Regions from separate parts of the Kitasatospora sp. NPDC056273 genome, predicted to be linked through region 2. Evidence: predicted binding sites of a transcription regulator. Region 2 holds the regulator's gene; each other region holds the start of a gene.
The links. Region 2 encodes HrcA, which represses chaperone genes, less so after heat shock. Its sites were predicted from a motif close to TTNGCACTCNGNNNNNCNGAGTGCNAA; they were not measured.

Region 1 (9,860 bases), on a different contig from region 2:
CCGAGGGGTGCCCGGCCGACACGAGGACCCGCTGTACCCGGGGCCTGGTACGCCAGTTGACCCGCCGTACGTCCTGGGCCAGCGCGCCGGGGCGCCACACCTGGATCACGGCGGTCACGGTGCCCAGCACGATCCCGGCGGCCAGCCAGCCGGCCAGCACGTCGCTGGGCCAGTGCACGCCGAGCGCGACCCGGGTCCAGCCGATGGTCAGCACCGTCGCCGCGGCCACCAGGCAGGCGGCGGTCCGGCCGCGCCGGCGGACCCGGTACCAGAGCAGGCCGACCAGGACGGCGCAGGTGATCGCCGAGGCCATGGCGTGCCCGGAGGGGAAGGACGGCCCGCCGGCGTGCGAGACCGGATCGGTGAAGGAGGGGCGGGCGCGGTCGAAGGACAGCTTCAGCGCCCACAGGACGCCCCAGCCGACGAGGGCCTGGGCGGCCACCCAGCCGGCCAGCACCCGGGCGCCGATCAACCAGAGCCACCCGGCGGCGATTCCGAGAAGCGTACGCATCGTGACGGTGCCGCCGATGTCGGAGAGCGTCTGCACCGAGGCGGTCCAGATCCGGTGCTCCCGGGCGTAGGTGTGCAGTTCGCCGATCCACTCCTGGTCGAAGCGGGCGAGCGGGCGCCATTGGCCGGTGACCAGGGCCGCCAGCAGGCCGAACAGCGCGGCACAGCCCAGCGCGAGCGCGGCGTCCCGAAGGAGACTGCGATTACGCGCAGTGAGGATGGTCGTGCTGTTGGTCAGGTGCATGGCTGACACCTTCCCAGTGTCCCGTGCCGAGCAAGGGCCGGAGTGATAGCGATTCGGCATCGTTTGTGCGGAGGACCTGCGTGCGCCGGGGTGTGGGCTGGGACGGACTGCCGGGTGCGCGGGGAACGTCGGCGGCCGTTCGCGGGTTCAACGGGTGGGCGGTGGCCGCGTGAGGGTCGAGTGAAGAAAACACTCCCGGAGCGGTCACCCGATGACACGGGAAGTGCCCGACCGGTCACCCAGTGTCCAGAACCGGGGTGAAAACCGGCAGCATACTGCATCGCCGGGAAGAATCTGAGTGACTTGGGAATGTTGTCCGGAATCTGTTCGTTGGATCGTTACGTGTGAGGCCCCGAGGGGCCCGCATTTCTTGCCCTCACGAGGCAGGCAGGCAGACCTCGGCAACAGCAGCAAAGGGAGCAAGCATGGCCACCCGTGCCGTCGTTCGCGACAGGGCCGACCGGAGTCGCGCGGCCCGCCCGACCAACCTCGAGGCCGACCGCGACCTGGTCGGCATGTACCTCGACGAGATCGCCAGGACACCCCTGCTCGATGCCGCCGAGGAGGTCGAGCTCTCGCTGCGGATCGAGGCCGGCGTGTACGCCCAGCACATGCTGGACGAGGGCGAACTCCCCGACGGCGTCACGCGCGAGGAGCTGGAGGCGATAGCCGCCGACGCCGAGCGCGCCAAGGACGTCTTCATCCGCTCCAACCTCCGGCTCGTGGTCGCCGTCGCCCGCCGCTACCCGCGCAGCGGCCTGCCGCTGCTGGACCTCATCCAGGAGGGCAACGCGGGCCTGGTGCGCGCCGTCGAGAAGTTCGACTACGCCAAGGGCTTCAAGTTCTCCACGTACGCGACGTGGTGGATCCGGCAGGCGATCACCCGGTCCATCGCCGACCAGTCCCGCACCATCCGGCTGCCCGTGCACCTGGTGGAGGAGCTCGGGCGGATCCGGCGGGTGCAGCGGGAGAAGTCCAAGGAGCTGGGCCGCGAGGCGGAGCCGGCCGAGATCGCGGCCGAGCTGGACACCACCGAGGCCCGGATCAAGGACGTGCTGGACTGGGCGCGCGACCCGGTCAGCCTCAACATGTCGGTCGACGACGAGGGCGAGACCCAGTTCGGCGACCTCGTCGAGGACACCGGGGCCACGTCCCCCGAGGACGCCGTGATGGTCATGCTCCGCAGGGAGGAACTGGACGGCCTGATCGGGCGGTTGGACGACCGCACCGCCTCGATCATCCGCTCCCGCTATGGGATGGAGGACGGCCGCGAGCGCACCCTCACCGAGGTGGGCAAGCAGCACGGCCTCACCCGCGAGCGGATCCGCCAGATCGAGAAGCACGCGCTGGCCGAGCTGAAGAAGATCGCGGACCACGCGGGCTTCGAAGCCGCCTGAGAGGCCGCCGGGAAAGCAGCCTGAGGAAGCCGCCTGAGAGGCCGCCGGGGAAGCCTCCCGGCCGGCTGCCTGGACCCGCCCTCATCGGGCCCTGGTGCGGAGCGCCCCGCACCGGGGCCCGAGGCGTGCCACGGGGCTCTTAGGCTGGAGGAAAGGGACGAGCGGACGGAGTGGACGGCGTGAGCGAGCAGGGGCAGGAAAAGGACCGGGAGCAGGGCGGGGAACAGGAGCAGGAGCTCCGGAAGGCCGCGGCCGCGAAGGCCCGGCTGGTCTTCCGGGACCCGTTGGACCAGCAGTCCGGGGACGACACCGACGCAGGCTGGGGCGGCCGCCCCGGGGCGGGGGAGAGCGGTGGACGGGGGCTGGACTGGTACCTGAGCCAGCGCCCGCCGCACCACGGGGACTGAGGAACGGGGACGGGGGAACGGGGACGGGAACGGCGCCCGCCGGTCAGCGCAGCGGCGCGACCAGCGCGTCGCGGATCTCGGTCAGCAGTTGGACCTCCTTGGCCTCGGCCTCCGCCGCCTCCTCGGCGAGGCTCTTGCGGTGGGCCGCCAGCCTGTTCATGGGCACGATCAGGGCGAAGTAGACGACCGCCGCGGTGATCAGGAACTGGAGCACGGCGCTGAGCACCGATCCCCACAGGATGAGGATCCCGGACGTGACCTCACCGGTCGGGCTCACCTCGCAGGGCCCCTTGAGGCAGGAACTGTAGGACGCGAGGTCCTTGGTCCCGAAGACTCCGACGATCGGATTGATCACGCCTTTGACGAAGGCGTTGACGATGTTGGTGAAAGCCGCGCCGATGACCACGGCGACGGCGAGTTCGACGACATTTCCACGCAGCAGGAATTCCTTGAAGCCTTTCATGCCGCCTCGAACGACGAAGTCGCCTCCCGGTTACGGGTGATCTTCCGCAGCCCCGGACTGACAACCCGTCCGGCCCAGTGCGCCTCCCTGGGGCGGCGGCAGCCCGGCCCGCGCGGGCCCCAGTGCCAGCGCCGACGCCACCGCGAGCAGCACCAGGACGGGCACGGCGGCCCGCCGCCGCACCGCACTGCGCCAGCGGTGCCACCCGCCGCACCCGCGCCGGATCGGCGGGAAGCTCGGCAGCTCCTGCCGGGGCGGCACGGCGGGCGCGGGCAGTGGCAGCGGCAGCGGCAGGGGGAGGGAGAAGCTCGCGGTCGTCATCGACGCACCTCCGGGGTGTCGGCGGGCCGGCCCCTCGCGGACCGACCGGATGCCCACACGATGGGCGTTTCCGGCGAACTCGGAAAGCCCTTTCCCCAGGCCTGTGGACAACTCGCCCCTGTGGACAACTTCGTTCACTCGCCGGAGTGAGGTCGACCCCTCCGGGGTGACAGGGCGCCCGGGCGGGCATGCGAAAAGGCCCGCCGCCCCGCGTGGAAGCGGGGTCGACGGGCCTTTCCCTGGTCTACGGGCCGTCCGGGCCGATGGTGCCCGGCGCCGGGATCAGCTCGCGGCCGGAGCCGGGCTGGACGAGGTCGAGGAGCCGGAGCCCGACGACGTCGACGAGGAGGACGTGGACGCGGTGGACGACGTCGAGGGGGTCGACGACGACCCGGCGCCCACCGAGCTGCTGGAGGACGAACGGCTGTCGGTCCGGTAGAAGCCGGAGCCCTTGAACACGACGCCCACGGCCGAGAAGACCTTGCGGAGCCGTCCCTGGCAGTCGGGGCACGTGGTCAGCGCCTCGTCGGTGAACTTCTGCACCGCCTCCAGGCCGTTGCCGCACTCGGTGCACTGGTACTGGTACGTGGGCACTTGTCTTCCTCCTGGCACTCTCGCCTGATGAGTGCTAACGATGGTCAATGATGCGGCATTCCGCGGGATCAGTCCAGCGACCCCGGTGTGAGATCGGCCCCGCAGCACCCGTCGGCCGCCGTCGGCCCGGTTCCCGGACGACACCCGCGCAGCCTCCGGCCGCCGTCGGCTCGGCCCCGGGCGACCGGAGGCCCGGCCCCCGGCCGCCGCCCCGCTCAGCCCTCGGCGACACCCGCCAGCTGCATCGGACGCCCGCCCTCCGCGGTCCCCGCACCGGCGGTCTCCTCGCCCCGCGGCGCCACCAGCAGGTGTCGCAGCGAGGCCAGCACGACCAGTCCGAGCCCGGCCCCGACCACCGGCACCAGGAACCCGGTGGAGGGCCCGTGCCCGTCGATCAGCCGGCCGGCCGCCATCGAGCCGACCGCCAGCCCCAGCCCGATGGCGCCGGTCAGCCAGGTGAAGGCCTCGGTCTTGGCCCCGTCCGCGACCAGCGTCTCGACCAGGGTGTAGCCGCTGATCAGGGTCGGCGCGATGGCCAGCCCGCAGACCAGCCCGGCGACGGTCAGCGCGACCAGGTTGGGCATCGCCCACAGCACCGAGCAGCCCAGCACCAGCAGCGCGTAGCTGAACAGCATCCGCTGCTGCACCGGCCGCCGCCAGGCGATCACGCCGTACAGCACGCCGGCCAGCATGGAGCCGCCGGCGAAGATCCCGTACACGGTGCCGCCGGCGTCGTGCTGCCCGACCGAGTCGGCGAAGGCGTTCACCGAGACCTGCATGCCGCCGAACACCGCGCCGACCCCGAGGAAGGTCCCGGCCAGCAGCCGGACGCCGGGGGAGGCGAGCGCCGAGGCGCGCCTGGTGCCGGGCTGCGGCACGATCCGGGCCGGGGCGGTGCCCCGCTGGGCGGCGAAGGCCAGGCCGCCGACGAGGGTCAGCGCGGCCTCGGCGACCAGGGCGGTGGCCGGGTTGGCGAGGGCGGCGATGCCGGAGGCCAGGATCGGGCCGATCACGAAGGTGAACTCGTCCGTCACGGACTCGAAGGCGAAGGCGGTGCTCACCCGGGCCGCGGAGGCGTCGGAGGCGCCGTCGGCGGTGAACCTGGCGACCCAGCGGGCCCGGACCATCGCGCCGACCTGCGGCACGCTCGCACCGGCCGGCACGGCGGCCAGGAACAGGCTCCAGGCGGGCGCGTGGCCGAGCGCGAGGGCGATCAGCACGCCGACCGAGACGGCGTGCACCAGCACGGTCGGGACGAGCACCGAGGCCTGGCCGTAGCGGTCGGCGAGCCGCCCGGTCTGCGGCCCGATCAGGGCCTGGGCGACGGCGGCGACCGCGGTGACCGTACCGGCGGTGCCGTACGAGCCGTGGGTCTGCGTGACGAGCAGCAGGATGCCCATGCTGAGCATCGCGTACGGCAGTCGCGCGACGAGGGCGGGGGACAGGAACGTCCAGGCCCCGGGCGTGCGCAGCAGCTCGCCGTACCCGACGCGGGCGGGGGCGGGAGCTGCGGGGGTGGCCGCGGGGTGCGCGGCGGTGTCGACCGTTCGGCGCGCCGTCACGGTCGGTCCTTCCTGCTGCCTGGTAGCGCGGCAGGGCATGGTGTGGCCCCGACGGCGCCGAGAGTCGTCCTCTCGCGCGTCGACCGGGGTAGATACCGGGTCGGTCCGGCGTGGTGGCCGGGGGCCGGACCGCGGCCGCCGAGCGGTCGCGCCAACTCTGCGTCAGGCAGATGCTGGGGTGGTCTAGCGGTGGTTATACGGCGTGGTCGAACCAGCATACAGTTACGCGCGTAGACACCGCCAGCCCACCCCAGCCCGCAGGCCCGTCAGGGCCCCCGGACCAAGGCGGACCGAGGAGAGCCGGGACGGACCGGGGCGGGCCCGCAGGCCCGTCAGGGGACCCTGAGCCGGGGCGGGCCCGGCGCCCGTCACCGCCCGTTCAGCCACCCCGCGAGCTTGCCGCCCTTGTCCACGGCCCGCAGCCGCCGCTCGGCGGCCTCGCCGACCTCGTCCGTGGTGACCACCAGCAGTTCGTCGCCGGCCCGCAGCACCGTCGCCTTGTCCGGCACGAAGGAGTTCCCCTCGCGCACGACCAGGGTGACCGCGGCCCCCTTGGGCAGCCGCAGTTCGCTGATCTCCACGCCGGACATCTTCGAGGTGGGGGAGAGCGCGACCGACAGCAGGTGTCCGTGCAGCTTCTCCAGCGGGGCGGACTCGATGCCCAGGTCCTGGCCCATGTCGCCCTCGTCGATCCGCAGCCGCTTGGCCACCCAGGGCAGGGTCGGCCCCTGGAGCAGGGTGAAGACGACGACCAGGATGAAGACGATGTTGAAGACGTCCTCGGCCCGGTGCGCGCCGGACACCACCGGGATGGTGGCCAGCACGATGGGCACCGCCCCGCGCAGCCCGGCCCAGCTCAGCAGCGCCTGCTCGCGGGCCGGCACCTTGAAGGGGGTCAGCGAGACCATCACCGACAGCGGCCGGGCCAGGAACACCAGCACCCCGCCGATCACCAGCGCGGGCACCACCGCGTCGCCCATGGTCTCGGGCGTGACGAGCAGCCCGAGCAGCACGAACATGCCGATCTGCCCGATCCACGCGAGCCCGTCGGCGAAGCCGCGGACGGCCGGGCCGTGCGGCAGCTTGGAGTTCCCGAGGATCACCGCGCTGATGTAGACGGCGAGGAAGCCGGAGCCGTGCAGCAGCGCGCCGCCGGCGTACGCGAGCACGGTGAGCGCCATCACGGCGATCGGGTAGAGGCCCGAGGAGGGCAGTGCGACGTGCTTGAGCCCGTAGGCCCCTATCTTTCCGACGGCCAGGCCTATGACGGCGCCGATGGCCAGCTCGGCGACGATCGTGCCGATCAGGACGTACCAGGAGTCCAGTTCCCCGGTGGTGGCGAAGGCGACGACCAGGATGACCACGGGCGCGTCGTTGAAGCCGGACTCGGCCTCCAGCAGGCCGGTGAGCCGGTGCGGCAGCGGGACCATCCGCAGTACGGAGAAGACGGCGGCCGCGTCGGTCGAGGAGACGATGGCGCCCAGCAGCAGCGAGGTGCGCCAGTCCAGGCCGACCAGCCAGTGGGCGCCGGCCGCGGTGGCGAACACGCTGACGCCGACGCCGAGGGTGGCGAGCACGGTCGCGGCGGGCATCACGGGCTTGATCTCGCGCCAGCTGGTCTTGAGGCCGCCCTCGGCCAGGATCACCACGAGCGCCGCGTAGCCGAGCACCTGGGTGAGCTCCGCGTTGTTGAACGTGACACCGATCCCGTTCTGGCCCAGCGCCACGCCGATCCCCAGATAGATCAGCAGGCTGGGCAGCCCTGATCGGGTGGAGAGGCGTACGGCGCCCACCGCGAACAGCAGGATCACGGAGGACTCGAGCAGGAGCTGGTTCAGATGGGAGATGTTCACGCAGGGGCACCTCGGGCAGGCAGGGGCGGACGGGGTGTCTGGTGGTGCTGTGGGGTGACCCGTTAAGAAGTCGTCAATGCTCCCCTTGCGGATCGTTACGCAGTCTAACATTTTGCCATATCTTTAGCTTGGTCCCCCGTTCACGGTGCCCGGCCGACTCGGCCTAATGTGGTGCCCTGTCACGGCCGCAGGCCCTGGACACGCCCGCCCGCCCCGAAGTCAGGACCGCAAGGACCCAGATGCCCCGCTCGAAGAAGTTCCGGCGCGCCCGTCTGATCGTGATCGTGCTGGTCGTGCTGTTGGTGGCCGGTGCCGGCTACGGCGGCTACCGCGGGGTCTCCGCGGTTCGCGCCTCCTTCCCGGAGGTCGACGGCAGCGTGAAGGTCGCGGGCCTGAGCGCGCCCGTCGACGTCAAGCGGGACGCGAACGGCATCCCGCAGCTGTACGCCGACACCGACGAGGACCTGTTCCGCGCCCAGGGCTACGTCCAGGCGCAGGACCGTTTCTGGGAGATGGACGTCCGCCGACACATCACCGCCGGCCGGCTCTCCGAGATGTTCGGCGACAGCCAGGTCGACACCGACACCTTCATCCGCACCATGGGCTGGCGGCAGGTGGCGCAGAAGGAGTTCGACACCAAGCTCTCGCCGGAGACCAAGAAGTACCTCCAGGCCTACTCGGACGGCGTGAACGCCTGGCTCTCCGAGCATCCCGGCGGCGCGAAGGCCTCGCTGGAGTACGGCCTGCTCGGCGTCGTCAACGGCGGCTACCGGCCCGAGCAGTGGTCCCCGGTCGACTCGGTGGCCTGGCTCAAGGCGATGGCCTGGAACCTCTCCGGGAACCTCCAGGAGGAGATCGACCGCTCGCTGCTGGCCCAGGACTTCGGCCCGGACAAGATCGCCGAGCTGTACCCGGACTACCCGTACGCCCGCAACGGCACCATCGTGAAGACCGGCGCGGTGACCGGCGACAACTACCGCCCCGCAGACGGCTCCCCGCAGTCCGGCACGCCCGCCGGAACGGCCGCCACCGCCCAGGGCGCGGCCACCACCAAGGCGATGCTGCAGAGCCTGACGGACCGGGTCGACGCGATGCCGCAGCTGCTCGGCCGCCCCGGCCAGGGCATCGGTTCCAACTCCTGGGTGGTCGCGGGCTCGCACACCACCACCGGCAAGCCGTTGCTGGCCAACGACCCGCACCTGGGCCCCGGCCTGCCCTCGGTCTGGTACCAGATGGGCCTGCACTGCCGGACCAGCTCCCCGGCCTGCCAGTTCGACGTCTCCGGCTTCACCTTCGCGGGCATGCCCGGCGTGGTCATCGGTCACAACAAGGACATCGCCTGGGGCTTCACCAACCTCGGCGCCGACGTCACCGACCTCTTCCTGGAGAAGGTCACCGGCCCGGAGACCTACCAGGTGGACGGCAAGGACGTGAAGTTCGACCTCCGCAAGGAGACCATCAAGGTCGCCGGCGGGGAGGACCGCACCATCACCGTCCGCACCACCCAGACCGGCGCCCCGCTCATCTCCGACCAGAGCACCGAGCAGCAGAACGTCGGCAAGTACGCCCCCAACGGCCCCTCCGCCCCGGACCGCGGCACCAGCGGCTACGGCGTCGCCCTGCAGTGGACGGCGCTCAGCCCCGGCAAGACCATGGACGCCGTCTTCGAGCTGGACAAGGCGAAGAACTGGGACGAGTTCCGCGCCGCCGCCAAGGACTTCACCGTCCCCGCGCAGAACCTGATCTACGCCGACGCCAAGAACATCGGCTACCAGGCCCCGGGCACCATCCCGGTCCGCGGCAAGGGCGACGGCACCCTCCCGGCGCTGGGCTGGGACTCCGCGTACCAGTGGAAGGACCCGATCCCCTTCAACGCGCTGCCGTGGAGCCTCAACCCCTCGGCCGGCTACATCGTCACCGCCAACCAGGCCGTGGTGGACCCGAGCTACAAGTACAACCTCACCAAGGACTGGGAGTACGGCACCCGCGCCAAGGAGATCACCGACCAGATCGAGGGCCTGCTCAAGAACAACGGCAAGATCTCGCCGGACGACATGCAGACCCTCCAGCTGGACAACACCAGCGTGATGGCCAAGACGCTGGTCCCGCTGCTGCTCAAGCAGCCGGTCAGCGACCCGTACGTGCGCGAGGCCCAGGACCTGCTGAAGGACTGGAACTTCCACCAGGACGCCGACTCGGCCGCCGCCGCCTACTACAACGGCGTCTGGCGCCAGCTGCTGATCCTCGCCTTCGGCCAGAAGTTCCCGGCCGACCTGCGGGCCAAGGACAACTGCCTGCTGGTCCGCCAGCAGGACGACCCCACCAAGCCGGACAGCGCCACCAAGATCGTCACCGAGTGCGGCACCCGCGAACCGGGCAAGGCCCAGCCGGACGGCGGCGACCGCTGGACCGAGGTCGTGCGCCAGCAGCTGGAGAAGCCCGACAGCTCGTGGTGGACGTACATCGACGACCAGCACAAGGAGCAGAAGGGCCTGGACAACCTGCTCCA
Region 2 (9,860 bases):
CCCGGGTGGAGGTGAAGGCGAGGTGCCGCCCGTCCGGGGAGAACCTCGGGTGGTGGACCGGCAGGTGGTCCGCCGTCAGCCGCCAGGCCCGGCCGCCGTCCAGCGGGGCGAGCCAGAGGTCGTCCTCGGCGACGAAGGCGAGCAGGTCGCCGTGCAGGTGGGGATGGCGAAGGTAGGCGCCCGCCGAGGAGTTCGGGGAGGTGCTCTGGGAGTCCGTCACCCGGCCAGCCTAGGCAGGTACACGGACCGTCCGCGCCGTTTTTCCCAGACTCCCGGCGCCGTCCGCGGACGGCCGTGCCGCGGTCGCCGCCGGGGTGTACGGGGGCGCGCCGAGGGGCGCGCCGACGGCCTGCCAGGGGTGCGCCCGGGGTGCTACGACCAGCGGCCGGTGCGCCCGAGCAGCAGCGCGCCGGCGGCCACCCCGGCGGTGGAGGTGCGCAGCACCGAGGGGCCCAGCCGGTACGGCCCGGCGCCCGCCCCGGCGAAGGCCGCCAGCTCCTCCGGGGAGACCCCGCCCTCCGGGCCGACCACCAGGACGATGTCCCCGCCCTCCGGCAGCACGGCGTGCGCCAGCGGTTCGGCGCCCTCCTCGTGCAGCACGGCGGCGAACGCGGCCCCCGCCAGGACGGGCGCCAGCTGCCTGGTGGTCATCGGCTCGCGGACCTCGGGGAAGCGCAGCCGGCGGGACTGCTTGCCCGCCTCCCGCGCGGTGGCCCGCCACTTGGCGAGCGCCTTGGCGCCGCGCTCGCCCTTCCACTGGGTGATGCAGCGCGAGGCGGCCCACGGGATCACCACGTCCACGCCGACCTCGGTCATGGTCTCCACGGCCAGCTCGCCGCGGTCGCCCTTGGGCAGCGCCTGGACCACGACGATCCGCGGCGCGGGCTCCGGCTCGCGGCGCACGGCGGCGACCCGCACGTCGATCGCGTCCTTGCCGAGCACCTCGGCGACCGTGCCGTCCACGCCGAGCCCCAGCCCGTCGGCCAGGGTCACCGCCTCGCCCGGCTCCAGCCGCTTCACCGCGGCCGCGTGCCGCCCCTCCGGGCCGTCCAGGCGCACCACGGCCCCGGGCGCGGCGGCGGCGATCCGCTCGGTCTCGACGACGAAGACGGGCGCGGTCATGACGGGGAACCTCTTTCGTGCGGAAGTGGGACGGACACGCGAAAGGGGTGCCGGGGTCATTGCCCCCCCGGCACCCCTCCGCGGACGGCTACCGGCCGTTGAAGGCGTCCTTCAGCCGGGAGAAGAGGCCCTGCTGGCCCGGCGCGAACTGGCCGGACGGCCGCTCCTCGCCGCGCAGCACCGCGAGGCGGCGCAGCAGCTCCTCCTGCTCGGGGTCGAGCTTGCTGGGCGTCTTCACCTCGACGTGCACTATCAGGTCGCCCCGGCCGCCGCCGCGCAGGTGGGTGATGCCCCGGCCGTGCAGCGGGATCGACTGGCCGGACTGGGTGCCGGGCCGGATGTCGACCTCCTCCAGGCCGTCCAGGGTCTGCAGCGGCACCTGGGTGCCGAGCGCGGCCGCCGTCATCGGGATGGTGACGGTGCAGTGCAGGTCGTCCCCGCGCCGCTGGAAGATCGTGTGGGTGGTCTCGGCGATCTCGACGTACAGGTCGCCGGCCGGGCCGCCGCCGGGGCCGACCTCGCCCTCGCCGGCCAGCTGGATCCGGGTGCCGTTGTCGACACCGGCCGGGATCTTGACGGTCAGCGTGCGGCGGGCGCGCACCCGGCCGTCGCCGGCGCACTCCGGGCACGGGGTCGGCACGACGGTGCCGAAGCCCTGGCACTGCGGGCAGGGGCGGGAGGTCATGACCTGGCCCAGGAAGGACCGGGTGACCTGGGAGACCTCGCCCTTGCCGCGGCACATGTCACAGGTCTGCGCCGAGGTGCCGGGGGCCGCGCCCTCGCCGCTGCACGTGGTGCAGGTGACGGCGGTGTCGACCTGGAGCTCCTTGGTGGTGCCGAAAGCGGCCTCCTCCAGGGTGATCTCCAGCCGGATCATGGCGTCCTGGCCCCGGCGGGTGCGCGAGCGCGGGCCGCGCTGGCCGGCCGCGGCGCCGAAGAAGGCGTCCATGATGTCGGAGAAGCCGAAGCCCGCCGCGCCGGCGCCGAAACCGCCCGCGCCGCCGCCCGGGGACAGCGGGTCCCCGCCGAGGTCGTAGACCTGGCGCTTCTGCGGATCGGAGAGCACCTCGTAAGCGGCGTTGATCTCCTTGAACCGCTCCTGCGTCTTCGGGTCCGGGTTGACGTCCGGGTGCAGTTCGCGCGCCAGGCGCCGGAACGCCTTCTTGATCTCGTCCTGCCCCGCATCCCGTCGGACGCCGAGTACCGCGTAGTAGTCCGTGGCCACCAAATGCTCCGCTTGTTCCGCCTGTAGTAGTGCTGCGACTGGTCACCGCCGTCGGATTTCCGACGGCGGCCTTTGCTAGGACTCGGCCAGGATCTGGCCCACGTACCGCGCCACCGCTCGCACCGCCCCCATTGTGCCCGGGTAGTCCATCCGGGTCGGACCGATCACACCCAGTTTCGCCACGCTCTCGTCGCCCGAACCGTAGCCGACCGAGACGATGGACGTGGAAGTCAGCCCCTCGTAGGTGTTCTCCCGCCCGATCCGGACCGTCATCGCGGCGTCCGCGGTCTCACCCAGGAGGCGGAGCAGGACGACCTGCTCCTCCAGGGCCTCCAGCACCGGCTGGATGCTGAGCGGGAAGTCGTGCCCGAAGCGGGTCAGGTTGGCCGTGCCGGCCAGCATGATCCGCTCCTCGTTCTGCTCGGCGAGCGTCTCGAACAGGGTCGCCAGGACCGTGCTGACGGTCGGCCGCTCGGCCGGTTCGAACTGCGCCGGCAGCTCCTCCAGCAGCCCCGGGACCTCCGGGAGGCGCCGGCCGGCGGCCCTCGCGTTGATCCGGGCCCGCAGGTCCGCCAGCACCGTCTCGCCGACCGGGCCCGGGCAGTCGACCATCCGCTGCTCGACCCGGCCGGTGTTGGTGATCAGCACCAGCATCACCTTGGCCGGGGCCAGCGCCACCAGCTCGATGTGCCGGACGGTGGAGCGCGTCAGCGAGGGGTACTGCACCACCGCGACCTGCCGGGTCAGCTGGGCGAGCAGCCGCACGGTGCGCGCGACCACGTCGTCCAGGTCGACCGCGCCGTCCAGGAAGTGCCGGATGGCCCGGCGCTCGGGGGCGCTCATCGGCTTGATCTCGGCGAGCTTGTCGACGAAGAGGCGGTACCCCTTGTCGGTCGGGATGCGGCCGGCGCTGGTGTGCGGCTGGTGGATGTAGCCCTCCTCCTCCAGCGCCGCCATGTCGTTGCGGACGGTCGCCGGCGAGACCCCGAGGTTGTGCCGTTCCACCAGGGCCTTGGAGCCGACCGGCTCCTCGGTGCCCACGTAGTCCTGCACGATCGCGCGGAGCACGGCGAGCTTGCGTTCGTCCAGCTGGCGGACCTCACCGGCCATGGGGCACGCACCTCCGTCTTCGCACGTTGTCCGACTGTGTCCCTTGCTGCTGCGGGCCGCTCCGAAGACCCTTGCCCTGGCACTCTGAACACGCGAGTGCCAAAACCGTACCTGCCAGTGTAAGGCCCGGGTCCTACGGCAGGAACGGCCGGACCGGGGTGATCCTCCCCGCAGTTCCGCTCACGGCCCGCGGGGCCCCGGCGGTTCGATCCTCCCGGCGCCGGGGTGGTGCCGGGAGGCCGTCCGGGTGGCAGCATCGAAAGCGACGGCGAATGGAGGAGCAAGCGATGTCGAGCTCGGGCCAGCACACCCGTTTCGCGCCGGACCGCGGCCTGACCGGCCGCATGGTCGCGACGATGTTCGTGATCGGGCTGCTGTACGTCGGTTTCACCGGCCTGCTGATCGCGCTGCTGCGCGGCGCCTGGCCACTGATCGTCCTGATCTCCGGCGGGCTGTTCGTGGCCCAGTTCTGGTTCAGCGACAAGATCACCGAACGGGCGATGGGCGCCCGCCAGGTGTCCCCGGAACAGTTCCCCCAGCTGCACGGCACCATCGACCGGCTCTGCGCCCTGGCCGACATGCCCAAACCCCGCGTGGCGGTCGCCGACAACGACATGCCGAACGCCTTCGCCACCGGCCGCAACCCGCAGAACGCGGTGGTCTGCGTGACCACCGGGCTGCTGCGCCGGCTGGAGCCCGAGGAACTGGAGGGCGTCCTCGCGCACGAGCTGTCGCACGTCGCCCACCGGGACGTCGCGGTGATGACGATCGCCGGCTTCCTCGGCGTCCTCGCCGGGGCGATGACCCGGATCGCGATGTACGGCGGGTTCATGGGCGGCGGGCGCAACAACAACGACCAGAACGCGGCCGTCCTGGCGCTGATCATCCCGCTGGTGTCGGTCGTCGTCTACGCGATCAGCTTCCTGCTCACCCGGCTGCTGTCCCGCTACCGCGAACTCGCCGCCGACCGGGCCGCCGCCCAGCTCACCGGACACCCCAGCGCCCTCGCCTCGGCGCTCACCAAGGTGACCGGGCAGATCGCGGCCATCCCCAGCAAGGACCTGCGCCAGGCCCAGCCGTACAACGCCTTCTACTTCGCCCCCGCGCTGAGCGCCCGGGAGGCCGCCTCGCAGCTGTTCTCCACCCACCCGAGCCTGGAGAAGCGGCTGGAGCAGCTGGCGAAGATCTCCGAGCAGCTCGGCCGCTGAGCCTCAGTTTTCGACCCGAGAGGACCGCCGTGGGAATCCTGGACGCCCTGTTCGGCCGCACCAAGCCCGTCAAGCCCGACCTCGACCAGCTGTTCGGCGTGCCGTCCGCCGCGCTCACCCTGGAGGCCGGGGCCGGGTTCACCCCCACCGGGCTCGGCTCGGTCTGCTTCGCGGCCGTCGAGGGCGCGGCCTTCGTCCAGGTCCAGCAGCAGGTCCGGGCGCTGCTGGACGCCGACACCGAGCGCGGCGGCGTCCCCGTGGAGGCCTCCAAGGACGGCTACGGCTACTCCTGGCTGCTCGCCCGGCACCGCCCCGAGGAACTGCCCGAACTGGTCAACGACCTGCACGCGGTCAACAGCGAACTGGAGGCGAACGGCTTCGGGCCGCAGCTGCTCTGCTCGCTGGTCGGCTTCCGCGACCCGGACGGGCGGTCGCTGGCCCTCGTCTACCTCTACAAGCGGGGGACGTTCTACCCCTTCGCCCCGATGCCCGGCGGCGGGGAGCGGCGCAACAGTCCGCTGGAACTGCAGGTCAACGCGATGCTGGGGAACGACCTGCGGCTGGAGAAGGACCTGAGCCGCTGGTTCCCGGTCTGGGGCGCGCCGGGCCTCTGACGCGCCGTCCGCCCTCCCTATGATCACCCGTATGCGCAGCCGCCAGTACGGACCCGACCTGACCCCGCCGTGGAAGAAGCAGCAGCCCGCCCCGGAGGTGCCCGCCGAGCGGGACCTGGTGGTCGAGGAGGCGGCGACCGGCTACTGCGGGGCCGTGGTGCGCTGCGAGAAGACCGCCGAGGGCTTCACCGTCACCCTGGAGGACCGGTTCGGCAAGCACCGGGTGTTCCCCCTGGTGCCGCGCGGCTTCCTGCTGGAGGGAAGGGTCGTCACCCTGGTCCGCCCGGCCGGCCCGGCCCCCGCCCGCACCCCGGGCCGCACCGCCTCCGGCTCCGTCGCCGTCCCCGGCGCCCGCGCCCGGGTCGCCCGCGAGTCCCGCATCTACGTCGAGGGCCGGCACGACGCGGAGCTGGTCGAACGGGTCTGGGGCGACGACCTGCGGATCGAGGGCGTGGTCGTCGAGTACCTGCGCGGCATCGACGACCTGCCCGCGATCGTCGCCGACTTCGCCCCCGGCCCCGGCCGCCGCCTCGGCGTCCTGGTCGACCACCTGCTCCCGGGCACGAAGGAGCACCGCATCGCCGCCCGGGTCACCGGCGACTCGGTGCTGGTCGTCGGCCACCCCTACATCGACATCTGGCAGGCCGTGAAGCCCTCCTCCGTCGGCATCCCCGCCTGGCCCGCCGTCCCCAGGGGCGAGGACTGGAAGGAGGGCACCTGCCGCCGCCTCGGCTGGCCGGTGGACACCCCCGCGGCCTGGAAGCACATCCTCTCGAAGGTCGACTCCTACAAGGACCTGGAGCCCGAACTCCTGGGCCGGGTCGAGGAACTGATCGACTTCACGGCCCTGCCGGAGTGACGGCGGGGAAAGTCGGCAGTCACCAGACTCACACCCATCGGATCCACAGGAACGGCCTCGCCGAAGAGGCTGGTCCGCTCGGAGAGGTGCGCACACGGTAAGCCCTCGGTCAGTCCACCAGGTCACGTACGACGGCGTCGGCCAGGAGGCGGCCCTGGAGGGTGAGGGTGGCGCGGCCCCGGGCGTAGGGGCCGGGGGCGAGGAGGCCGTCGGCGAGGTGGCGGTCGGCGGCCTCGCGGCCGGTGTCGGTGAGGAGGTCGAGGGGGATGCCGTCGACCAGGCGGAGCTCCAGCAGGATGCGTTCGACGCGGCGGTCCTCGTCGGCCAGCACCTCGCGGGCCAGGGCCGGGGTGCGGTGCTCGGCGAGGGCTTGGGCGTAGGCGGCGGGGTGCTTGGCGTTCCACCAGCGGACGCCGCCGACGTGGCTGTGGGCGCCGGGGCCGGCGCCCCACCAGTCGCCGCCGGTCCAGTAGAGCTCGTTGTGGCGGCAGCGGCCCTCGGGGGTGGTGGCCCAGTTGGAGACCTCGTACCAGGAGTAGCCGGCGGCGGCGAGCGCCTCCTCGGCGATCAGGTAGCGGTCGGCGTGCACGTCGTCGTCGATCATCGGCAGTTCGCCGCGCTTGACGCGGGCGGCGAGCCGGGTGCCCTCCTCGACGATCAGCGAGTACGCGGAGACGTGGTCGGGCCCGGCGCCGATGGCGGCGTCCAGGGAGGCCCGCCAGTCGTCGTCGGACTCGCCCGGGGTGCCGTAGATGAGGTCGAGGTTGACGTGTTCGAAGCCGGCCGCGCGGGCCTCGGCCACGCAGGCCTCGGGGCGGCCCGGGGTGTGGTGGCGGTCGAGCAGCTTCAGGACGTGCGGGCGGGCGCTCTGCATGCCGAAGGAGAGCCGGTTGTAGCCGCCCTCGCGCAGTTCGGCCAGGTACGCCGGGTCGACGGACTCCGGGTTGGCCTCGGTGGTGACCTCGGCGCCGTCGGCGAGCCCGAACTCCTCGCGGATCGCGGCGAGCATCTTGACCAGGTCGCGGGCGGGCAGCAGGGTCGGGGTGCCGCCGCCGAGGAAGACGGTGTGCACCGGCAGGTCGGCGGAGCCCAGCACCTTCCGGGCGTGGCGGATCTCGGCGACCACGTTGTCCGCGTAGGTCTCCTGGGAGGCGACGGCCCCGGAGGAGCGCAGCTCGGTGGCGGTGTAGGTGTTGAAGTCGCAGTAGCCGCAGCGGCTGGCGCAGTACGGCACGTGCAGGTAGAAGCCGAACGGCCGGTCGCCCAGCCCGTCGAGGGCGTGTGCGGGCAGGGAACCGTCGGACGGCACCGGATCGCCGTCGGGGAGTGCGGAGGGCATGAGCCCATTGTCCCGTACGGCCCGACCGAACCCGGCGGGCCGTACGGGGGCGGGGCCGGTCAGGCCTCGTTGGCGCCCGCGTACATGGCGGTGACCGCGTCCGCGTAGGTCCGCTCGACCACCGGGCGCTTGATCTTCAGGCTCGGGGTGAGCTCGCCGTGCTCGATGTCGAGGTCGCGCGGCAGCAGGTGGAACTTCTTGATCGTCTGCCAGCGCTGGAGGTCGCCGTTGACCCGCTTGACGAAGCCCTCGATCAGCTCGTGGACGGCCGGCTCGACGGCCAGCTCGGCGTAGGACTTCCCGGCCAGGCCGTGCTCGGCGGCCCACGGCAGCAGGACGGCCTCGTCCAGGCCGATCAGCGCGGTGCAGTAGTTGCGGCCGTTGCCGATCACCAGGATGTTGCTGACGAACGGGCAGACCGCCTTGAACTTGCCCTCGACCTCGCTGGGCGCCACGTACTTGCCGCCGGAGGTCTTGAACAGGTCCTTCTTGCGGTCGGTGATCCGCAGGAAGCCGTCCGGGCTGAGCTCGCCGATGTCCTCGGTGTGGAACCAGCCGTCCGGCTCCAGCACCTCGGCGGTCTTCTCCGGCAGGTTGTGGTAGCCGCGCATGACGCCGGGGCCGCGCAGCAGGATCTCGCCGTCCTCGGCGATCCGCACCTCGGTGCCGGGCAGCGGGCGGCCCACGGTGCCGATCCGCACGTCCTCGGCCCGGTTGACGCAGGAGCCGGCGCTGGTCTCGCTCAGGCCGTAGCCCTCCAGGATCGGCACCCCGGCGCCGATGAAGAAGTAGCCGATCTCCGGGGCGAGCGCGGCGCTGCCGGAGACCGCGCCGCGCAGCCGGCCGCCGAAGGCCGCCCGGATCTTCGCGTACACCAGCTTGTCGGCCAGCGCGTGCTGCACCCGAAGGCCCAGCGGGGCGCTCTCGGTGCCGGTGGCGATGCGGCTCTGCTGGACCGCCCGGGCGTGCTCGCGGGCGACCTTGGCCGCCCACAGGAAGATCTTGTACTTGGCGCCGCCCTCGGCCCGGGCCCGGCCCGCGATGCCGTTGTAGACCTTCTCGAAGATGCGCGGCGCGGAGGCCATGATGGTCGGCCGGATCGCGGGCAGGTTGTGGATGATCCGGTCCACCCGGCCGTCCACCGCCATCACGTGCCCGGTGGCGATCTGCCCGGAGATCAGCGTCTTACCGAACACGTGGGACAGCGGCAGCCACATGAACTGCACGTCGTCGGGGCCCAGCAGGCCGCTGGCCTCCTGCGCCCGGCCCTCGTACGCCCAGCAGTCGTGCACCAGGCGCACGCCCTTGGGGCGGCCGGTGGTGCCGGAGGTGTAGATGAGGGTGGCCAGCTGCTCCTTGCCGAGCCCGTCGACGGCCTTCTCCACCGCGTCCGGGTGCTCCGCCAGGTACCGGGTGCCGCGCTCCTCCAGCTCGGCGAGGGTGAGCAGGTCCAGGCCGCCGGTCTCGGGGGCCTCGGCGGGCGCGTCGAAGAGGATCACGGTGCGCAGTTCGGGCAGCTGGTCGAGCTGCCCGACGGCCTTGGCCAGTTGGGCCTCGTTCTCGGCGAACAGCGCCCGGGAGCCGGAGTCGGAGAGGATGAACGCGGTCTCGTCCGCGTTGGTGCTGGGGTAGACGGTGGTGATCGCGGCGCCCGCGCACATGGCGCCGAGGTCGGCGACGATCCACTCCAGGCGGGTCGAGGAGGCCAGGGCCACGCGGTCCTCGGGCCGGATGCCGAGCGCCATCAGGCCTGCGGCCACCGCCTTGACCCGGACCGCGGTCTGCGCCCAGGTGAGCGAGCGCCACTGCTCGGCGCCGGGCGCGCCGTCGGCGGCCTGCTCGTCCACCGGCGAGGGGTAGCGGTAGGCCTCGGCGTTCGGGGTCAGGGCGACCCGCTCCAGGAACAGGTGGGCGACGGAGGCGGGGCGCCCGGCGACGAGGTCGGGCCTGCCGGAGTCGATCAGGGACTGCGCGGAACTCAACGAGGACCTCCGGTGGCGGGTGGCCGTCTGAGGGATTGTCGCGGCGTCCGTGGGGGCGGTCGCCGGGCCCCCGGTTCACCTGAGCGGTACCGGTCAGTAACAAAGGGGCAATCAGCAGCCTAGGGGGAAACCGGTCATTCCGTAAGGGGGCGGCGCCCGACGGCACGGCCCCGCGCGACCGGTGCCGCACCCCGCCGTTCGGCAAAGGCCCGGCAAACCTCCGGCTCCCGGACGCCGAATGACCTGTACGACGCTACAGAACACCGAGAATTGGGGTGCGAACCCGACCGGCGACGACAAGAGTGTGCTAGTGCTGATCAGACTGCTGAGGGCGTACCTGCGCCCGTACTCCCGACCGATCACCCTGCTGGTGCTGCTCCAGCTGGTGTCCACCCTCGCGG
Region 3 (9,860 bases), on a different contig from region 2:
CGTTCTGGGCGATCCAGCGCAGCGGCTCGTGCAGCGCCTTGCGGACCACGGCGACACCGGTGGCCTCGTCACCCGACAGGCCCAGGCCCTCGTCCAGCACCTTGGCGGCGTGGACCAGGGAGGCGCCACCGCCGGCGACGATGCCCTCCTCGACCGCGGCGCGGGTCGCCGAGATGGCGTCCTCCAGGCGGTGCTTGCGCTCCTTCAGCTCCACCTCGGTGGCGGCGCCGACCTTGATGACGCAGACGCCGCCGGCCAGCTTGGCCAGGCGCTCCTGCAGCTTCTCGCGGTCCCAGTCGGAGTCGGTCGCGGCGATCTCGCCCTTGATCTGGGCGACGCGGCCGGCGACGGCCTCGGAGTCACCGGCACCGTCGACGACCGTGGTCTCGTCCTTGGTGATGGTCACGCGGCGGGCGGTGCCCAGCACGTCCAGGCCGACCTGGTCGAGCTTGAGGCCGACCTCCTCGGAGATGACCTGGCCACCGGTCAGGACGGCCAGGTCGCCGAGGATCGCCTTGCGGCGGTCGCCGAAGCCCGGGGCCTTGACGGCGACGGCGTTGAAGGTGCCACGGATCTTGTTCACGACCAGGGTCGACAGCGCCTCGCCGTCGACGTCCTCGGCGATGATCAGCAGCGGCTTGGAGGCACCGCCCTGGAGGATCTTCTCCAGCAGCGGCAGCAGCTCCTGGATCGAGGAGATCTTGCCCTGGTTGATCAGGATGTACGGGTCCTCGAGGACCGCTTCCTGGCGCTCGGCGTCGGTGACGAAGTACGGCGACAGGTAGCCCTTGTCGAACTGCATGCCCTCGGTGAAGTCCAGCTCCACGCCGAAGGTGTTCGACTCCTCGACGGTGATGACACCGTCCTTGCCGACCTTGTCGATCGCCTCGGCGATCAGCTCGCCGACCTGGGTGTCCTGCGCGGAGAGGGAGGCGACGGCGGCGACGTCGTCCTTGCCCTCGATCTCGCGGGCGACGGACAGCAGGTGCTCGGAGACCGCGGCGACGGCCTTGTCGATGCCCTTCTTCAGGGCGGCCGGGCCGGCACCGGCGGCGACGTTGCGCAGACCCTCGTTGACCAGGGCCTGGGCCAGCACGGTGGCGGTCGTGGTGCCGTCACCCGCGACGTCGTTGGTCTTGGTGGCGACCTCCTTGACGAGCTGCGCGCCAAGGTTCTCGTACGGGTCGTCCAGCTCGACCTCGCGGGCGATGGTGACACCGTCGTTGGTGATGGTCGGGGCGCCGAACTTCTTGTCGATGACGACGTTGCGGCCCTTGGGGCCGATGGTCACCTTGACGGTGTCGGCCAGCTTGTTGACACCGCGCTCCAGCGAGCGGCGGGCGTCCTCGTCGAACTGCAGGATCTTCGCCATGTTCCCTATTCCCTCGGGGCTGCGGCCGGCCCACCGGCCGCCGAACTACGTGAACCAACAACCACGCCCCGGGCCCCTGTCACTGGGACACGGATCCGGGGCGGGTCGGTACGTCTTACTTCTCGATGACCGCGAGAACGTCGCGGGCCGAGAGGACGAGGTACTCCTCGCCCTTGTACTTCACCTCGGTGCCGCCGTACTTCGAGTACAGGACGATGTCGCCGACGGCGAGGTCGAGCGGCAGACGCTGACCGTCCTCGAAGCGGCCCGGGCCGACGGCCAGGACGACGCCCTCCTGGGGCTTCTCCTTGGCGGTGTCCGGGATAACCAGGCCGGAGGCCGTGGTGGTCTCGGCGTCGAGCGGCTGGACCACGATGCGGTCCTCGAGCGGCTTGATGGCAACCTTGCTGCTGGTGGTCACGTCCGAGCTCCCCTTCGGAGATTACGGGGTTTTCTAACGGGTAGGGGCGATCCTGCGGGCCTGCCGTCGCGGGGGTCAGACACACGTCGTCGCGTTAGCACTCCCCTAGTGGTGAGTGCCAAGGATGACCATAGGGCCGTGTTAGCACTCAGTCAACCAGAGTGCCAACGGCGAGTCCCGGAAGTCCCCGGTTCGCGATTGAGTAGCCGTACTCATGTACGACCGGGCCCGGCCCCGCCAGACTCCTGCCATGACCTCGATCCCGGTGCGCATCGGCCCGTCCCGGCCCAAGGACGCCGCCCTCGCCCTGCTGTCGCTGCCCCTGCTGGGGGCCGTGCTGCCGTTCGTCGCCTTCCTCCTCGTCGCCTGCCTCGGCAACATCCCCGGCTACGGGGACGACGGGGACGGGCGCGGGTGGGCCTTCTTGGGCATCGGGATGCTGGCCGCCCCGGTGGTCGCCCTGGCGGCGGGCCTCGTGGTGGCCTTCCGCAGCCGGCGGTCCGGCTACCGGCTCCTCCCGGTCGCCGCCGGGCTCGCCCCGTTCGCGCTGCCAGCGGTCCTCTCCTCGGGCGTGCTGTGGCGGTGAACCGGCTGCCGCCCGCCGACCCGCTGCGCCCGGTCGGCCGTCCGACGGACCTGCTGCTCGCGCTGCTGACGGTCCTGGGGGCCGCCTCGCTGCTGGGGTTCGGCTGGATCGCGGCCTTCCTGGCCGCGCTCGCGCTGGAGGCCCACCCCGCGATCGGCGGCTGGGCGGCCCGGGGCGCCGCGACCGCGCTGCTGCTCGTCCCGGTCGTGGCGGTGGCCCGGTACACCCACCGGCGGGGCTACCGGATCACCCCGGTCGCCGCCGCGGTCAGCCCCGCCCTGCTGACCGCCCTCGCCGGCGCGGGGTGGCTCCGGTGAGCCGGCCCCACGGCGCGCCCGGGCGGCCGCCGGTCCACTGGGCGCCGGACCTGGTGCTCGCCGCGGTGGTGGTCGCCGGGGCCGTCGCGGCGGCGTCCGTCGGGTCGTTCGTGCTCAACTGGCTGAAGCTGCTCGCCCTGTACGGCCCCGGGGTGGAGGCCCTGGACGTCTTCGGCGTCGTGGTGATGCTCGTCCTGCTGGCACTGACCGGCCGGGGCACCCGGCGGCTCGGGTACCGGATCACGCCGTACGCCGCGCTGGCGGCCGCGCCGCTGATGCCGCTGGTGTTCTGGCTGACCTCCGACGTCCCCGTCATCGGCCGGTGAACGCCGCGCGGCCGCTCCGGCCGACCGGCCACCCGGCCGACCCGCGAGAATGGCCCCGTGGACACCGAGAACCTCCAGCCGCTGCTGACCCCCGAGGGCCAGGCCCTGCTCGCCGAGCTGCGCGAGTTCACCCCCGAGGAGGAGCTCGCGCTGGCGACCCGCCTGCGGCGGGAGCACCCGGCGGAGCTGGTGTCGGCCGCGTTCGGGCAGGCGCGGCTGCGGCAGCGGGCGCGGGCGAAGTTCGGGGCGGACGCCGACCTGATGTACTTCACGCCCAACGGGGTCGAGCAGTCCACCCGGCGCAGCGTGGCCGAGTGGCGGGCCCGGCGGTTCGCCGACCTGGGCGTACGGCGGCTGGCGGACCTGTGCTGCGGCATCGGCGGGGACGTGCTGGCGCTGGCCCGGGCCGGCATCGAGGTGCTGGCCGTCGACAGGGACCCGGCGGCCTGCGCCGCCACCGCGGCCAACGCGGCCGCGCTGGGCCTGGCCGACCTGGTCGAGGTGCGCTGCGCGGACGTCGCCGAGGTGGACGTCACCGGCTACGACGCGGTGTTCACCGACCCGGCCCGGCGCACCGCGCGCGGCCGGGTGTTCGACCCGGAGGCGTACGCCCCGCCGCTCTCCTGGGCGATCGAGGCCGGCCGGCGGACCCCGATCGGCGCGCTGAAGGTCGCGCCGGGCATCCCGCACGAGGCCGTGCCGGAGGACGCCGAGGCCGAGTGGGTCTCGGACCACGGCGACGTCAAGGAGGCGGTGCTCTGGTTCGGCACCAGGGCCACCAGCCCGCACCGCGCCACCCTGCTGCCGCACGGCGCCAGCCTGACCGGCGGCGACCTGCCCGACCCGCCGGCCGGCCCGGTCGGGCGCTACCTGTACGAGCCGGACGGCGCGGTGATCCGGGCCCACCTGGTGGCCGAGGTGGCCGGGCAGGTGGGCGGCCGGCTGATCGACCCGAAGATCGCCTACCTGACCTCGGACGAGCTGGTCGCGACGCCGTACGCGCACGCCTTCGAGCTCACCGACGTGCTGCCCTTCAACATCAAGAAGCTGAAGGCGCTGCTGCGCGAGCGGGCGGTCGGCACGGTGGTGATCAAGAAGCGCGGGATGGCGATCACCCCGGAGGAGCTGCGCCGCCAGCTCAAGCCCTCCGGGCCGAACACCGTCACGGTGATCCTCAGCCGCACCGACAACGGGCCGCTGATGATGCTGGGGCAGCCGGTCTGACCCCCGGCGCGGCGGCCCGGCCCACGGCGCCGGGCCCGGGACCGGGACGGGGCTACGAGGCGGGCGCCTGGATGTAGTCCTCCAGCCGGGCCACCGAGAAGCCCTGCTCCTGGATCCGGGCCAGCAGGTCGCCGAACATCTGGGTCATCGTGGCGCCCTTGAGCTCCTTGGGGCCGCGGAAGTGCGCCAGGACGATGTCGCCGGGCTTCAGCTTCTTGTCCGCGGCCTGGTACTGCATGTCGTGGATCTGCATCGACTCGCGCCAGAGCACGATCGCGCGCGGGCCGCACTGCTGCACCGAGGTGTTGAGCACCGGGGTGTTGGCCCCGTCGCCGAACGGCGGGCGGAACAGCAGCGGGGCGGTGCCGTACTGCTGGGTGAGCGCGGCCTGGTCGTCGCAGATCTCGGCCTTCTGCTTGTCGGCCGACAGCTTGCTCATCACCGGGTGGTCCACGGTGTGGTTCTGGATGTGGTTGCCCAGCGCCTGGAGCGGCTTGAAGTAGCCGTAGTCGTTCTTGACGATGTCCTTCGTCAGGAACATCGAGATCGGCACCTTGAGGTCGGTGAGCATCTCGACGAACTTCGGGTCCTTCTCGGCGCCGTCGTCGATGGTGATGAAGACGACCTTGTCGCTGGTCTTCACATCGCTGAACACCGGTACGGGGCCAGTCCGTTCGAGCTTGATCGGCTTGTCGGCGGGCGGCGCCGGGGCGGGGGCGAGCGGGGTGAGGTTCCACTTGGCCCAGGCCGCCGCGTCGGCGCCCGCCGGGGTGCCCGCCGAAGGGGGCGCGGAGGCACTGGTCGGCGCCGCGCCGGTGGGCCGGGGCGTGGCCGCCGCCGTCGTGGCGGCGGGGGCGGCACCGCCACCGCCCCCGTTGTCCCCGCACGCGGTGGCGAAGGCCAGCAGGGCCAGCGCCCCCACCCCGTACGTCCTGGTCCTGCTCCGCCTGATCACCGCTGCGCGCTCCCGGTTCCCGTCCAGCCTTCTCTCAGCTATGCACGGTACCGACCGCCGCGGCGGTTCCCGGCCAGGGGCTACTCGACGTGCTCGCTGGTGAAGGACCAGCGGTGCACCGGACGGCCGAGCAGCCCGGCGGGCGGGTCGGCGACGGGCACCGGCTCGCCGTTCCACCAGGTGATCAGCAGCACCCGCTCGCCCGGGGCGGAGAGCAGTTCGAGGCGCTCCAGACCGGCCGAGCCGCGGACCGCGGGCAGCACCGACTCCCGTACCCAGGCGGCGAGTTCGTCGCCCCGGCCGGTCGCCGCCCGGGCCTCCCACATCGCGGCGACGGTCATGCCGCGCCGCCGCCGAGGGCGTCGTAGGCCTGGCCGTGGAAGTCCGTGTGGGGCACGTGGGTCTCGGTCACCGGCAGCGAGGAGTCCGCCGACAGGTCGAGGGCGGACGGCGTGCGGTCGCGCCACACCATCTCGGCGCCCAGTGCCGCGACCATCGCGCCGTTGTCGGTGCACAGGCCCGGCCGGGGCACCCGCAGCCGGATGCCGGCCCGGTCGCAGCGCTGCTGGGCCATCTCGCGCAGCCGCGAGTTGGCCGCCACGCCGCCGCCGATCATCAGGTGGTCGACGCCGTTGTCCTTGCACGCCTTGACGGCCTTGCGGGTGAGCACGTCGGTGACCGCCTCCTGGAAGGACGCCGCCACGTCGGCGACCGGCACCTCCTCGCCGGCCCGGCGCTTGGCCTCCACCCAGCGGGCGACGGCGGTCTTCAGGCCGGAGAAGGAGAAGTCGTACGCCGGGTCGTTGCGGCCGCTCAGCCCGCGCGGGAAGGCGATCGCCTTCGGGTCGCCCTCGCGGGCCGTGCGGTCGACGATCGGGCCGCCGGGGAAGCCGAGGCCGAGCACCCGGGCGACCTTGTCGAAGGCCTCGCCGGCCGCGTCGTCGATGGTCGCGCCGAGCGGGCGGACGTCGCTGGTGATGTCCTCGCTGAGCAGCAGCGAGGAGTGCCCGCCGGAGACCAGCAGGGCCATCGTCGGCGAGGGCAGCCGGCCGTGCTCCAGCTGGTCGACGCAGATGTGCGAGGCGAGGTGGTTGACCCCGTACAGCGGCTTGTCCAGCGCCCAGGCGTACGCCTTCGCGGCGCTGACGCCGACCAGCAGCGCGCCGGCCAGGCCGGGGCCGGCGGTGACGGCGATGCCGTCCAGGTCGCTCGCCTTGATCCCGGCGGTGTCCAGGGCGCGCTGGATGGTCGGGACCATCGCCTCCAGGTGCGCGCGGCTGGCGATCTCCGGGACGACGCCGCCGAAGCGGGCGTGGTCGTTGACGCTGGAGGCGACCGCGTCGGCCAGCAGCGTGGTGCCGCGCACGATGCCGACGCCGGTCTCGTCGCAGGAGGTCTCGATGCCGAGGACGAGCGGTTCGTCAGCCATGGCGGGTGTCCTCAATGTCCTTCGGGTCAGTGCTGTCAGTGCTCGGGTGGTCGAGGCGCATCACCAGCGCGTCGACGTTGGCGGGCTGGTAGTAGCCGCGCCGGATGCCCACCGGTTCGAAGCCGTGGCGCTCGTACAGCCGCTGGGCGCGCGGGTTGTCCACCCGCACCTCCAGCAGCAGCTCGGCGCACTCGCGCCGGGCGGCCTCCCGGATCAGGTCGGTGAGCAGCGCCGTGCCGAGGCCGGCGCCCTGGTGGCGCTCGTCGACGGCGATGGTCTGGACGTCGCCCTCGCCGGCGATCGCCATCAGTCCGGCGTAGCCGACGATCCTGCCGTCCGGGGCGGCCGCGACGGTGTAGTGGCGGGTGCCGCCGGGGTGGGACTCGGCCAGTTCGGACCAGAACATCCCGGCGGACCAGGCGTCCTCGGGGAAGAGCCGCAGCTCCAGCTCCAGCACCGGCGCGATGTCCCACCAGCGCATCGGGCGCAGGGTGGTGCCGTGGTTCACGCCGGGAGCACCGCCTTGCCTCCCAGAACGTTCTTGTAGGCCGCGGGGACCTGGGCGTCCGGGCGGCGCAGGTACAGCGGGTGGTTGGGCAGCAGCTCGCGCCCGGCGGCCAGCTCGGCGGCGGCGAAGCCGGCCAGGGCGCCGGCCGAGACGTGCTCGGGGCCGTGCGCGCCCGGGAAGGCGTCGGGGTAGAGCAGCGCGCCGGCGCCGACGGAGCGCGGCTGCGGGGTCAGCTCGGCCGGGCGGTCCACGGCGGGGCCCTCGGTGCGGCGGCCCTCGGCGTCGTACGAGGCCCAGTAGACCTCCTTGCGGCGCGCGTCGGTGGCGGCCGTGAACGGCTGCCCGGCCAGGCCCTCGGCGCGGGCCTGGAAGGCGATCGCGTCCAGCGTGCAGACGCCGTGCACCGGCAGCCCGAGGGCGTGGCCGAGCGCGGCGGCGGTCACCAGTCCGACCCGCAGGCCGGTGTACGGGCCGGGGCCGACGCCGACCGCGATGCCGGTCAGCCGGTGCTTGTCCACCCCGGCGGCCCGCAGCACCTGGTCGATCGCGGGCAGCAGCAGTTCACCGTGGCGCCTGGCGTCGACCTGGTGGGTCTCGGCGAGGACGGCCGTGCCGTCGTGGACGGCGGCGGTGACGGCGGGGGTAGCGGTGTCGAACGCGAGCAGCAGCACGGGTCAAGGTTAGACCGACGTTGGGCCGACCGGCCGATCGGCAGGGTGTACCAGGCGGGAACACAGATCCGAGGCACTGCGACCCGCGCGGATGAACCTGGCACGATGGGGCCGTACGTAAAGGGACGGCGGCGGGAGCGGCAACGTGGCGAAGATGGGTCCTGGAGTGGTGGTCACGGGGTTGACCCTGGGGGCCCTGGCGGTGGTGAGCCTGCTGGCCTTCCAGGCCAACGGCGCCCAGGACCGGGCCGGCGGCCCCAAGCCCACCGCCACCACCACGGCGACCGGCACGGCCACCGCCGCGGCGCCCACCGCCGCGGCCACCCCGACCGTCCCCCCGCTGCCGGCCACCTCGGGCACCGGCACCCGGGTGGTGTACTCGGTCGGCAGCCACTACGTCTGGCTGGTCGACCCGAAGAAGAGCCCGCAGGTCGCGGCCGCCTTCCCGGTCACCCCGGGCTCGGTCGAGCCGGCCCCGGGCAGCTACGCGGTGTACAGCCGCACCCCGACCACCACCGGGACGGACGGCAAGCAGATCGAGCACGTGGTGCGCTTCGCGCAGCAGAACGGCGTGGTGTTCGGCTTCAGCGCGGCGGTGGACGGCGCGACGCCGACCACCGACCCGAGCGCCAAGACCGGCGGCATCCGCAGCGGCCGCGCCGAGGGGCAGCTGCTCTGGGACTTCGCGCCGAAGGACACCAAGGTGGTCGTGATCGCCTGAGCCCGGACGGGACCGGGCGGCCCGGATTCGGGTTCGGGTTCGGGTTCGGGTTCGGGTTCGGGTTCGGGTTCGGGAGGAGCGGCCTCAGGCGGCCCGGGGCGTCCGCGCCTCGGGCCGTTCGTCGTGTCCGGGCCGCGGTCCGTCCTGCCGGGGGCGCGGTCCGGGCGGTGTGGACACCGCCTCGGCGGCCGCGCAGGCGGCCAGCAGCGCCCGCATCGGCTCTCCCGGAACGCGACGGGCGGACTCTCCGGCCCCGGCGGCGGTGACCGCGCGCTGCGGGGCGGGGGTGGTGCTCGACATGGCGCCTCCCTAGTTAGGCAGACCTAACCGCAGCACCCATCCCACCACGCCCGGCACCCCGGCCGCAACATCTTGCCGACAGTCTGTCGGCAAGATGTCGGCGAGTCGTCGGAGCCCCGTCGGCGGGTCGTCGGCGCCCTCCCGGCTATCCGAGTTCCGCCAGCGCCGCGTCCGCCCAGCGCGGGCCGATGCCGGTCAGCACCACCCGGCGCGGGTCCTGGTCGTCCCCGCCCTCGGTGCCGCCGATGGCGCGCTCGATCCGGACCTCCAGCCGGTCCTCGGACAGCCGCTCGACCTTGCCCTCGCCCCACTCGACCACGACCACCGACTCGGGCAGCGAGACGTCCAGGTCGAGGTCCTCCATCTCGTCCAGGTCCCCGCCCAGCCGGTACGCGTCCACGTGCACCAGCGCCGGGCCGCCGACCAGCGAGGGGTGCACCCGGGCGATCACGAAGGTCGGCGAGGTCACCGCCCCGCGGACCTGCAGCCCCTCCCCCAGGCCCCGGGTCAGCGTGGTCTTCCCCGCCCCCAGCTCGCCGGAGAGCAGCACCAGGTCACCCGGCCGCAGCAGCGCGGCCAGCTCCCGGCCGAGCCGGCCCATCCGCTCCGGGGTGGGGACGGTGAGAGTGGCGTGCGAGCCCATGCGCGTGTCTTGCCCTTCGGTCCGTACGGCGCGCCGACCACCGGCCGCCACCGCTACCGTGCCACATCGGCGGGCACCCGCGCGGCGGGTGGGCCCTCCGGGCGGGCACCCGGGCCTCAGGCGGGGTCGACGGCGGTCTCCGCGGTCCGTTCCCCGGCCAGGTCGAGGACGGCCGCGGGCAGCGGCGCGGCCCCGGCGAAGCCGGCGGCCCGGCGCAGCAGCCGGGCCAGCTCGTGGTCGACCAGCTCCGGGCACTCCAGCATCACCAGGTGCCCGGCGCCCTCGGCCAGCACCAGCTCCGCGCCGGGCAGCCGCTCGGCCATCGCCTCGCTGTGCGTCGAGGGCGTCAGCAGGTCCTTCGTCCCGGCCAGCACCAGTGCGGGCAGG

Region 1: a site for HrcA is predicted at 3,948-3,974, ahead of ACFCY1_RS23910 (FmdB family zinc ribbon protein). Genes of this name have one in related genera too.
Region 3: a site for HrcA is predicted at 1,935-1,961, ahead of groES (co-chaperone GroES). Genes of this name have one in related genera too.

What each region holds. Positions count from the first base shown of each region.
Region 1 is NZ_JBHJSJ010000028.1:44,693-54,552, forward strand. It holds gene ACFCY1_RS23885 (phosphatase PAP2 family protein) at 1-754, opposite strand, end outside; gene ACFCY1_RS23890 (sigma-70 family RNA polymerase sigma factor) at 1,180-2,151, shown strand; gene ACFCY1_RS23895 (hypothetical protein) at 2,331-2,558, shown strand; gene mscL (large conductance mechanosensitive channel protein MscL) at 2,602-3,021, opposite strand; gene ACFCY1_RS23905 (hypothetical protein) at 3,052-3,342, opposite strand; gene ACFCY1_RS23910 (FmdB family zinc ribbon protein) at 3,625-3,936, opposite strand; gene ACFCY1_RS23915 (MFS transporter) at 4,152-5,498, opposite strand; gene ACFCY1_RS23920 (potassium/proton antiporter) at 5,867-7,351, opposite strand; gene ACFCY1_RS23925 (penicillin acylase family protein) at 7,591-9,860, shown strand, end outside.
Region 2 is NZ_JBHJSJ010000037.1:3,781-13,640, reverse strand. It holds gene ACFCY1_RS27610 (PDZ domain-containing protein) at 1-220, opposite strand, end outside; gene ACFCY1_RS27605 (16S rRNA (uracil(1498)-N(3))-methyltransferase) at 373-1,122, opposite strand; gene dnaJ (molecular chaperone DnaJ) at 1,211-2,347, opposite strand; gene hrcA (heat-inducible transcriptional repressor HrcA) at 2,423-3,457, opposite strand; gene htpX (zinc metalloprotease HtpX) at 3,745-4,665, shown strand; gene ACFCY1_RS27585 (hypothetical protein) at 4,695-5,279, shown strand; gene ACFCY1_RS27580 (DUF3097 domain-containing protein) at 5,311-6,138, shown strand; gene hemW (radical SAM family heme chaperone HemW) at 6,248-7,477, opposite strand; gene ACFCY1_RS27570 (long-chain fatty acid--CoA ligase) at 7,537-9,459, opposite strand; gene ACFCY1_RS27565 (ABC transporter ATP-binding protein) at 9,770-9,860, shown strand, end outside.
Region 3 is NZ_JBHJSJ010000031.1:86,793-96,652, reverse strand. It holds gene groL (chaperonin GroEL) at 1-1,372, opposite strand, end outside; gene groES (co-chaperone GroES) at 1,488-1,793, opposite strand; gene ACFCY1_RS25630 (hypothetical protein) at 2,044-2,379, shown strand; gene ACFCY1_RS25625 (hypothetical protein) at 2,376-2,696, shown strand; gene ACFCY1_RS25620 (hypothetical protein) at 2,693-3,022, shown strand; gene ACFCY1_RS25615 (methyltransferase domain-containing protein) at 3,080-4,246, shown strand; gene ACFCY1_RS25610 (polysaccharide deacetylase family protein) at 4,299-5,201, opposite strand; gene ACFCY1_RS25605 (hypothetical protein) at 5,282-5,542, opposite strand; gene tsaD (tRNA (adenosine(37)-N6)-threonylcarbamoyltransferase complex transferase subunit TsaD) at 5,539-6,630, opposite strand; gene rimI (ribosomal protein S18-alanine N-acetyltransferase) at 6,623-7,111, opposite strand; gene tsaB (tRNA (adenosine(37)-N6)-threonylcarbamoyltransferase complex dimerization subunit type 1 TsaB) at 7,135-7,809, opposite strand; gene ACFCY1_RS25585 (hypothetical protein) at 7,964-8,530, shown strand; gene ACFCY1_RS25580 (hypothetical protein) at 8,615-8,830, opposite strand; gene tsaE (tRNA (adenosine(37)-N6)-threonylcarbamoyltransferase complex ATPase subunit type 1 TsaE) at 8,976-9,473, opposite strand; gene ACFCY1_RS25570 (alpha/beta fold hydrolase) at 9,590-9,860, opposite strand, start outside.